DNA from 2 places in the Halomonas sp. KM-1 genome. Region 2 is predicted to be linked to the other one. Evidence: predicted binding sites of a transcription regulator. Region 2 holds the regulator's gene; the other holds the start of a gene.
The links. Region 2 encodes FliA, which starts transcription of late flagellar genes. Its sites were predicted from a motif close to CTAAAGTTNNNNNNNNNNCNGCCGATA; they were not measured.
Positions count from the first base shown of each region.

Region 1 (4,210 bases), on a different contig from region 2:
CAGGGGGAAGCCATTGGGTCGAGCGGGGAGGGCATTGCGATGCTGATGGCCTATCGCCAGATTTGGCCGGCAAACTGGATCGTCAAGGTAGCCATTCCTCAAGCCCAGGTTCAAGAGCCGCTGGGCGACTTTCTGGCACGCTTGTGGTGGGCCTGGCTGGTTCTAGCCATCTTGATGCTGATTACCATGCGCTGGTTGGTTAGGCGGCTGCTAAGGCCCCTGCATCGTCTGGAGCGGCAGATTGCGCAGGTCGGCGCGGGAGAGCGGCGCTATCTCGAGCTCTCGACCAGCATGCACGAGCTGCGCCAAGTGGCCGGCAGCTTCAACCGTCTGGAGCATGAGCGGCTTGCAGCCCTGGAGCATCTGCGCGATCGTCAGGCTTTTCTCGATGCCGTACTCGGCTCGACGCCCATCGGCATGTTCGTGGCGGACCTGGAAGGGCGTCTCAATTATCTGAACCCGGCGCTGCTCGAGCTGCTTGGCCTCGAAGAGACGCATGAAGCTCGCGACTGGTGGGAGCGAATCCACCCCGATGACCGTCGTGGCACCGAGGACATGTGGCGCTACACCTTGACCACCGGCAGCGACTTCGTACGCCAGCTGCGCTTCCTGCACCCCGACGGTGTGACGCTGTGGGTCGAGGTTCACGCCAGCCAGGTGCTGGGCAATGATCAGCCGCTGGGCTTCGTGGGCATGGCCAAGGACATTACCGAACGGCGGCAGCAGGAGGCGCTGCAACGCTGGGAGGCTGAGCACGATCCGCTGACGGGGCTGCTCAATCGGCGCGGGTTCGAACGGCGTCTGGAAGAGGCGCTGGCCGAGTACTCCAAGACTGGCACCCCCTCCGTGCTGATCCTGTTCGATCTCGACCACTTCAAGCCGATCAATGACGAAGGCGGTCACGCCCTGGGTGACGAGATGCTGCGGCGCGTCGCTCAAGTGGTGGCGTGGGAGGTGCGGCGCAGCGACCATGTGGCCCGCCAGGGTGGGGATGAGTTTGCCGTGCTGTTACCCAGCTGTACGCTCAAGCAGGCGGGAGAAATCGCCGAATCGCTGCGGCGCGCCGTTTCCGAGGTCACCGTCAGCAACGCCGGCAAGACCTACAGCATCACGTTGAGTATGGGGGTCACGTCACTTCGGGAGGGCGATGACTCTATCGAGTCCGTATTCGCGCGAGCCGATCAGGCCAGCTACCAGGCCAAGGCCGACGGTCGCAACTCCGTGGTAGTCACCGCCTCGGACGACGATCTGATCGATAGCCTGTGGTGAAGGGGCCTGTAGTATGGGGAGGCTGTGGTGATGTGCAGGCATGACGCCCGTATGCAGCATGTGGGCGGTTTCACGGACGGACGGGATCTAAGGGCAAGTAAATTGCGAAGACGAAAAGGTCGCCGCTACTGGCGTATCAGACCGAGGCGTTGATGCGCCCTGTCTGTGCCGCGACACGACCGCTGGCGCGGTACACGGTCTTCTCTGCGGCCTGATGAATGAAATCGAGCAGGCGTGTGTTCTGCTCCATGCGCAAGGTAACGAGCTCGCCGTTCAGCGTATTGAGGCGCTGAGCTTCGCGGGTCATTTCCAGCGTCTGCATCCAAGACTCTTCGCAGCCTGCATCCAGCGCTGCCTGATGGGCGCCCGCGGCACCATCGGCATAGCCCAGACGGTGCTGAACGCCTTGGCGTAGCTTTTCGCTCGCTTCCAGGCGGGCCAGCAGCGCTTGCTTGCGCTGGGCAACTTCGGCGAGGGTCTCGCTTTCGATATTGGCGCTGGCCAGCAGTGCTCGTTCGCGCATGAGCAGTTCGGTGAACTCGCTCAGACGCTGCTGCTGTTCCATCAGAAGCTTGGCCAGACTCATGCCTTGCGACTCTCGGCAGACAAGGATTCGATCAGCGAATCGGCTATGCGCTCGGCACGGATCTCCAGACGTCCCTCGCGGATGGCTTCGCGAATTTCCTCGACACGCGCCTTGTCGATATCGCGGGAGGCATCGGTAGCCTTCTGACTCAGATGCGTGGCAGCCGAAGGACCGGGGTCCTGCTGCCCCGAGGGGGTAGCGCCCTTGACCGGTTGAGCTTCCTCGCGCGGTTGTGTCTGGGTCGGGCGAGTCAGGGGGTTCTGGTTGTTGATCTTCACGTTAATGGCCTCATGACCGAATGCTTTTACCTGCTATCGGCAGGGCGAGGGATAACTTTAGCCTAATTTTTCGGCACGAGTTTCCCGGGCGAAGCTGCCCATACCCGTTCGGGAGCTCGAGGTGCGACGGCCCATGTCAGAAGTCTACGACAAGGGTGCCTTCTCCGACCACCTCGGCAGTCATGATCTCGCGGTTGTCGAAACGAACCCGAATACGATCGCCAAGCGCGCCAGGCTCCAGTGCTTGCCCCTCGCGGGCGATGCGAAACCCGCTTCCCCGGGCCTCGATCACCACCCGCTGATTTCTCTCCACCAGCGGCAGGCTGCGGAACTGATGCTCCAGCAGCGGCTGCCTTGGGCTGAGCGCCCGCGTTGCCACTTGCCCGACGATCCGATCGATCTCGAGCAGGGTACGGTTCGGTAGTTCGGCCAGATTCCCCGACTGCATGACCAGATGCTCACGCCGCACCGTCTCTCCGGCAGAGAGGGGGGTGTCGAGCACTGGGTATTCGCCGATCACGCCGACTTCAGCCTGCAGGTAGCGCACCTGGCGGCCATCGTCGCCGCAGCGTACGCCGACGGAAATGCGGCCCAGCGGCACTTCGCCGGGGCGTGTCAGGAAGGGGGCGGGCGATTCGCAGGTGGGTAGCCGTGCGGAAGGAGGGCGTAGCTCGATGATGAGTTCATCGCCCAGCGCGCTGGCCTGCTCGTGGAGAAAGCCGTGCACGGCTTGCAGCAGTTCGCCGTCGTCGGCCGAAGCGGCCGGCAGCGACAGCAGGGCGGCCAGCAGTGTCGGTAGCAGCAGGACTAAGCGGGTAAGGCGCATAAGGCGGGGCCATCCAGCATGGGTAATGGCAGGATTCTAGCTGGCCCCGATGGGCTGAAACAGCGGAAATGAGCGAGGAAAAGGGGCCTGTTTCTGCCATTGATGTGACAAGCGTGTCGTTACTCTTCAACCTCAAGAAGTTCCGTATGTCTTCAATCAGGATTTCGCACGGGGAGCGCCGGCATGATCGACCAGCTCGAGGCCGCCTTTAATTACCACCAGCAGGCGCTGGGGCTACGCCAGCAGCGCCACCAGGTGCTGGCGAGCAACATCGCCAACGCCGATACACCCAACTACAAGGCCCGCGACTTCGACTTCGCCAGCGAACTCAAGAAGGCGGTCGAGCAGGGGCGTACGTCCAGCGGTGGACTCTCGCTGGCGCGTACCTCCGAGCGCCATCTGGCGGGGCAAGGCATGCCGGCGTCCAGGCAGGAGCTGCTCTACCGCATACCCGACCAGCCCAGTCTGGACGGCAACACCGTGGACATGGATCGCGAGCGTACCCAGTTCGCCGACAACGCGGTGCGCTACCAGGCGGCACTGACCATCATGAACAGCCGGATCCAGGGGCTGAAGAACGCCATGCAGCCGGAATAACAGGCCGGATCAAAGGAAGAGAGATCTTACCATGTCGATGTTTTCCGTGTTCGATATCGCCGGCTCGGCCATGAGCGCCCAGTCCCAGCGCATGAACGTCACCGCCAGCAACCTGGCCAATGCCGACAGCGTGGCCGGCCCCGACGGTCAGGCCTATCGTGCCAAGCAGGTGCTGTTCGAGTCGCGCCTGGGGGGGCACGGCATCGGCGGTGTTGGCGTGCGTGAAGTGGTCGAGGACCCTTCGCCCATGCGGATGGAGTATCGCCCCGAACATCCGCTGGCCAACGAAGAGGGCTACGTGACGATGCCCAACGTCGAGCCGGTCCATGAAATGGTCAACATGATTTCGGCCTCGCGCTCCTACCAGGCCAATGTGGAAGTGATGAACACGAGCAAGCAGATGATGCTCAAGACACTGACTCTGGGTGAGGGCTGATCGACATGTCGAACACTATCGATGCCAACGTCGTCTCGCGCTTGAATCAGGGTGGGCCCTCCTCTCGCGACGCCAGCCAGTCGGCCGAGCTGCGCAACAACTTCATGACCCTGCTGATCGCCCAGATGCAGCACCAGGATCCGCTCAATCCCATGGACAACCATGAGATGACCACGCAGCTGGCACAGATCAATACGGTCAGCGGCATCGAGGATCTC
Region 1 covers NZ_BAEU01000138.1:79,103-83,312, reverse strand. The annotation lists gene B8115_RS16775 (GGDEF domain-containing protein) at 1-1,269, shown strand, start outside; gene B8115_RS16770 (flagella synthesis protein FlgN) at 1,406-1,855, opposite strand; gene flgM (flagellar biosynthesis anti-sigma factor FlgM) at 1,852-2,133, opposite strand; gene flgA (flagellar basal body P-ring formation chaperone FlgA) at 2,270-2,959, opposite strand; gene flgB (flagellar basal body rod protein FlgB) at 3,143-3,556, shown strand; gene flgC (flagellar basal body rod protein FlgC) at 3,588-3,992, shown strand; gene flgD (flagellar hook assembly protein FlgD) at 3,998-4,210, shown strand, end outside.
Region 1: flgM (flagellar biosynthesis anti-sigma factor FlgM) is a predicted target of FliA. The motif match lies at 2,168-2,194, and genes of this name have one in related genera.

Region 2 (4,210 bases):
ATGCGCTGCTGGCGGATCATCCCCGGCCTGGCCAGGCCCACGGCATGCTTTGGAGCGAGCGGCGACGGGTTCCGGGCGAACACTGGGCGATGCCTGATGTGGCACTGAATGCAGAGGGAACCTGGCTGGCGCTGCCGCTGTTGCAGCATCGCCAGGTGGCGGGCCAACAGGCGCGTCTCGAAAACGCGTTGCAGCACCACGATGCCGGTGTGCATCTGATGAATGGGCTACCCGATGCCGAGGCCGGCGACTGGCTGGAGCGCCAGGGCGTGTCCTGGTGCAGCCAGGTTCGGGGCAGTCTGCGGGTCGCCCATGCGGGCGAGCGTCACAGCTTGGCGGCGCTGGAGTCGATGGCCGAGGCCACCGGCCAGGCTAGCTGCCGCTTCCGCGGCGCTTCGGCACGCCTCATGCTCGCGACGCTGCCGGTAGAGGTGAGCTTCAAGGGCAGCCGCCGTGAACGGTCGGGCTTCGACGCGCAGGCCTGGTTTGGTGAGGTTCGCGATGCGGAGAGCGGCAAGGCCTTGGCCAGACGCTATTGGATCGTTCCCGCCGAGCTGAGCCACGATCCCCAGCCGCTGCTGCTCGCGCTGCTGCAAGCCGATGTGCTGCCGCAACTCGCTCGCCGCGCCTGGCAGCGCCTCGAGCATGCTGAAGCTGGCGATCTGCGTGCCGATGTCCGCTTGCTCATGGCCAGCGGACTGGCCACGGTGGCAGCCCACCTCGACCTTGCCGAAGACGAGGCCGCCATGGATCTCAGAGCCGAGCTGTTGGGCCTCGGCGGTGGGCGTCGCCGACGCCGAGACGTGGCGCTGCTCGAGTCTCTACTACAACTTTTCCTGGTGCGCGATGCCATTCGCCACCTTGGCCTCGGTGAACGGGAGACAGGCTAGATGGGATGGGACCAGGCCGCGGGCTTGCGCCAATGGGCAAATGGAACGACGCAGGATGAGTGCCCGACACACGTGGCCGAGATGCTGGTCGAGCTGGCCACAGGAAACAAGGCGGAGAATGTCCGACCCAAGCGGTCCAGTGCTCAGCCTGCCGGCACCAAGGCGGCGGTGGAGCGACCGAGGCCGCCGCGCAGTGAGGGGGAGCGGACGCTGATGGTGCTGGGCCTGCCGGGCACTGCCGAGCGACACACTGCACGAGTCACCGAGCTGCTTGAAAGCTGGGCGCAGGAAGGGCGGCGCTGGGTAGGCGATCCCGGCAGCTGGCGTATCGTGGCGCTACCGATCTCCAGCCCGCATCTGTCGCTGCTGGCAGCGCAGCAGTCGCAGTGGGCGCTGTGGATAGACGACGATCTGGAGGCGTTCCGCCGCGGTTATCGCATGCTCAAGCAGATCGCCGAGCAGGGTGGCCCGCGTCGCTTGATTGCCGTGCACCCGTCGGGCGTGGGGCGCCAGGGCCTGTTGAGCAATCTCCAGTACGTTGCGGAAGCGTATTTCGATATCGAACTGTTGGTATTGGCGCGATGAAACCGACCAGGTTGGGGCAACTCTGTTTGCTGACCCTTGGCGGGCTGTGGGCGGGCATGGCTCAGGCGGCCGGCAGTTGGGTGGCCACGGCGCCTGCCGTGCACGTCGTCATGGCCGAGCGACCCGCCATGTCCGCTGCCTTGTTGCCGCCATCTCCCGAACTGGCACACGGGCAGGTGATGGGCCGCGTGGTCTGGCAGTTTCAGCCGCCAGCCGGCAGGGAGGTGAACGCCTGGCTCTGCCATCCGGGGGCCTGCATTCGCCTGCCCGGGCCGCGAGGGCAGACCGAGGCACTGGCCGGTGTGCCGGCGGATACGCCACTGAACTTTCAGTTTTCCCTACAGGAGCGTGGGCAGCGTGCCGCAACCCTGCAGGGGCTGCAAGTGATCGTGAATCACGACGACCTGCAGTGATTCTGACCCGTCGAGCGCCGATCGGCATCGCTCGAGGGAACCGTCAGCCGCGAGAGCAAGAGCATGTACACAGCACGAGGCAAGATCGAACAGGCAGACCTGCTGGAGGAGTACCTGCCGCTGGTGAGGCGCCAGGCGCTGTCGATGCAGGTTCGACTGCCGGCAAGTATCGAGCTCGATGATCTGATCCAGGCCGGCACCGTGGGGTTGCTCGAGGCGATGGGTCGCTTCGATGCCACTCAGGGGGCGAGTTTCGCTACCTTTGCCAGCCAGCGTATCCGTGGCGCCATGCTGGACGAGCTGCGCAGCCGCGACTGGCTGCCTCGCAGCGTGAGGCGTAATGCCCGGGCGGTCGATGAGGCCGTGCGCAGTCTGGAACAGAAGCTCGGCCGGGCGGCAGACGAGCTTGAGATAGCCGCCGAGCTCGACATGGAGCTCGAGGAGTATCGCCAGCTGCTCAGTGATACCAACAGTGGCCATCTGCTGCCCTTCGAGGTGCTCGTCTCGGAAGGCGCCGAACCCGGCATCGAGGACGCTTCGCTCGATACGCCTTATCACATGCTCATCGACGAGGAGCGGCGTCGGCAACTGGTCGATGGCATCGAGGCACTGCCCGAGCGCGAAAAGCTGCTGATGGCGCTCTATTACCAGGAAGAGCTCAACCTGAAGGAGATCGGCGCCGTGCTCGGTGTCACCGAGTCACGCGTGTGCCAACTGCATAGCCAGGCGGTAAGCCGGTTACGGGCACGCCTGGCGGACAACGACGTCTAGGTTTTCCCAAGCGTAAGGCTTTCTCCAAGCACCCGGCGCGGTTAGGCAGCTCTCGCATGCCTACAGGTTATCCATCAACGCCTTGGTGCTGGCCAGTGCGTTCATGTAGCAGCCATGCAGTCGGTCAGCGGGAACTTCATCGATAGCTTCTTCGACCTGGCGCTCGTGGTTCTCGCACAGGACGAGCACGGCACCGAGAGGTCCGCTGCGATACTTCAATGCCTTGATGATCGGTTCGCCCAAAGGCAGGTGGTCGAGCAAGGTATTGCGATCCTCTTCGAGCAGGGCATCCATCATCGAGAACAGCCCGGTGGTGAAGGCATCCTCGGGATCGAGAGTAGGGAAGGGGGCCGCCAGATGACGGCACATGAAGGCGCGGATCAGCGCCATACGCAGCACGATGCGGGATGAGGGCTGCAGACTTGCCAGGGTCAGGGTCAGGATCAGCCGACGCAGTTCTATCAACCCCAGGATCTGTACCCCACGCTGCAGATCGACCGCCTTGCCGCCAGGATTGAAATAGGTAGAGTTGGCGCGGCGCAGAATCGCCACATGCAGATGAGGCACCTGCACCACCAGCTCGTGCAGTCGGTTGAGGTCACTGCTGTCTTCCTCATAGAGGGCGCGAATCAGGCGAATCTGGGCGGCGCGGTTGCCGTGGCGTCCACGGGGCGGCGAGGAAATGAAGCTGGGGCGTGCCAGATAGTCGCCGTCATAGTAATCGCAGCCCATCATCTGGTAACGCTCCAGGGCATCGCGGCTGTCGAGATTGCCGACCAGTAGCTTGATATTGCGAGCCGGGAGCTTTTCCAGCGTCTTTTCGTCCAGTTCGTTGGGTGAGCTCAGCTGTATGATGTCACAGCGGCCAAGCAACGCCTCGGGATCCTGCTTGAACAGCCGAGAAGGCACGATGACCCGATAGCCTCGCTCACGAATGTCATCCAGGCGCCCGAGCAGCTCGCTATCCAGCGTACTGGCTTCGGCAACGCCAAGCGCTAGCCGCGGTGCCGGGGTGGGCAGCAGTTCGGGGCGATCGAGCCACTCCAGGGGCAGGTCGACGAACAGCGTCCTGTCGCCTAGCAGCCCAGCATCGCCAAGCTCGTAGACGGCGCTGGCCAGGGCCCGGGCGGTAGCGGACATGAGGTCCTCGGCCTCATCCTCGGCGTCGCTGCGCCGGGTGTAGACGAGACGATCCGCCACGTGATGGTGGCTGGCATCGTGAACCGGATGGAGAGCGATGGTGAAAGGCTCTGGACCCCTTTGGTCGGGCATGTGGCTTGGCTCCCTGCTGAGTGTTGCAACACCCAGGTATGTTCTCATGTTTCCAGATATGACGGCGGCTCCGGTGCCGCTTGTCCTGCGCTTGCAGCATCTACAATGCCTGGCGCAGCGCCGCGAGGCCCGGTTCGAGATCCGGTGCGAGGCTCTCGAGGGCGGGGCGCGCATGAAAGAAGCCCTGCTGCTTCGGAATGCCGTGACGCCCCAGCCACAGTGCCTCGTCGCGGGTCTCCACGCCCTCGGCAATCAGGTCGATACCGAGCTCCCCGGCAA
Region 2 covers NZ_BAEU01000136.1:23,077-27,286, reverse strand. The annotation lists gene flhF (flagellar biosynthesis protein FlhF) at 1-890, shown strand, start outside; gene B8115_RS16190 (hypothetical protein) at 972-1,475, shown strand; gene B8115_RS16185 (flagellar protein FlhE) at 1,472-1,888, shown strand; gene B8115_RS16180 (RNA polymerase sigma factor FliA) at 1,952-2,659, shown strand; gene B8115_RS16175 (EAL and HDOD domain-containing protein) at 2,720-3,931, opposite strand; gene B8115_RS16170 (EAL domain-containing protein) at 4,032-4,210, opposite strand, start outside.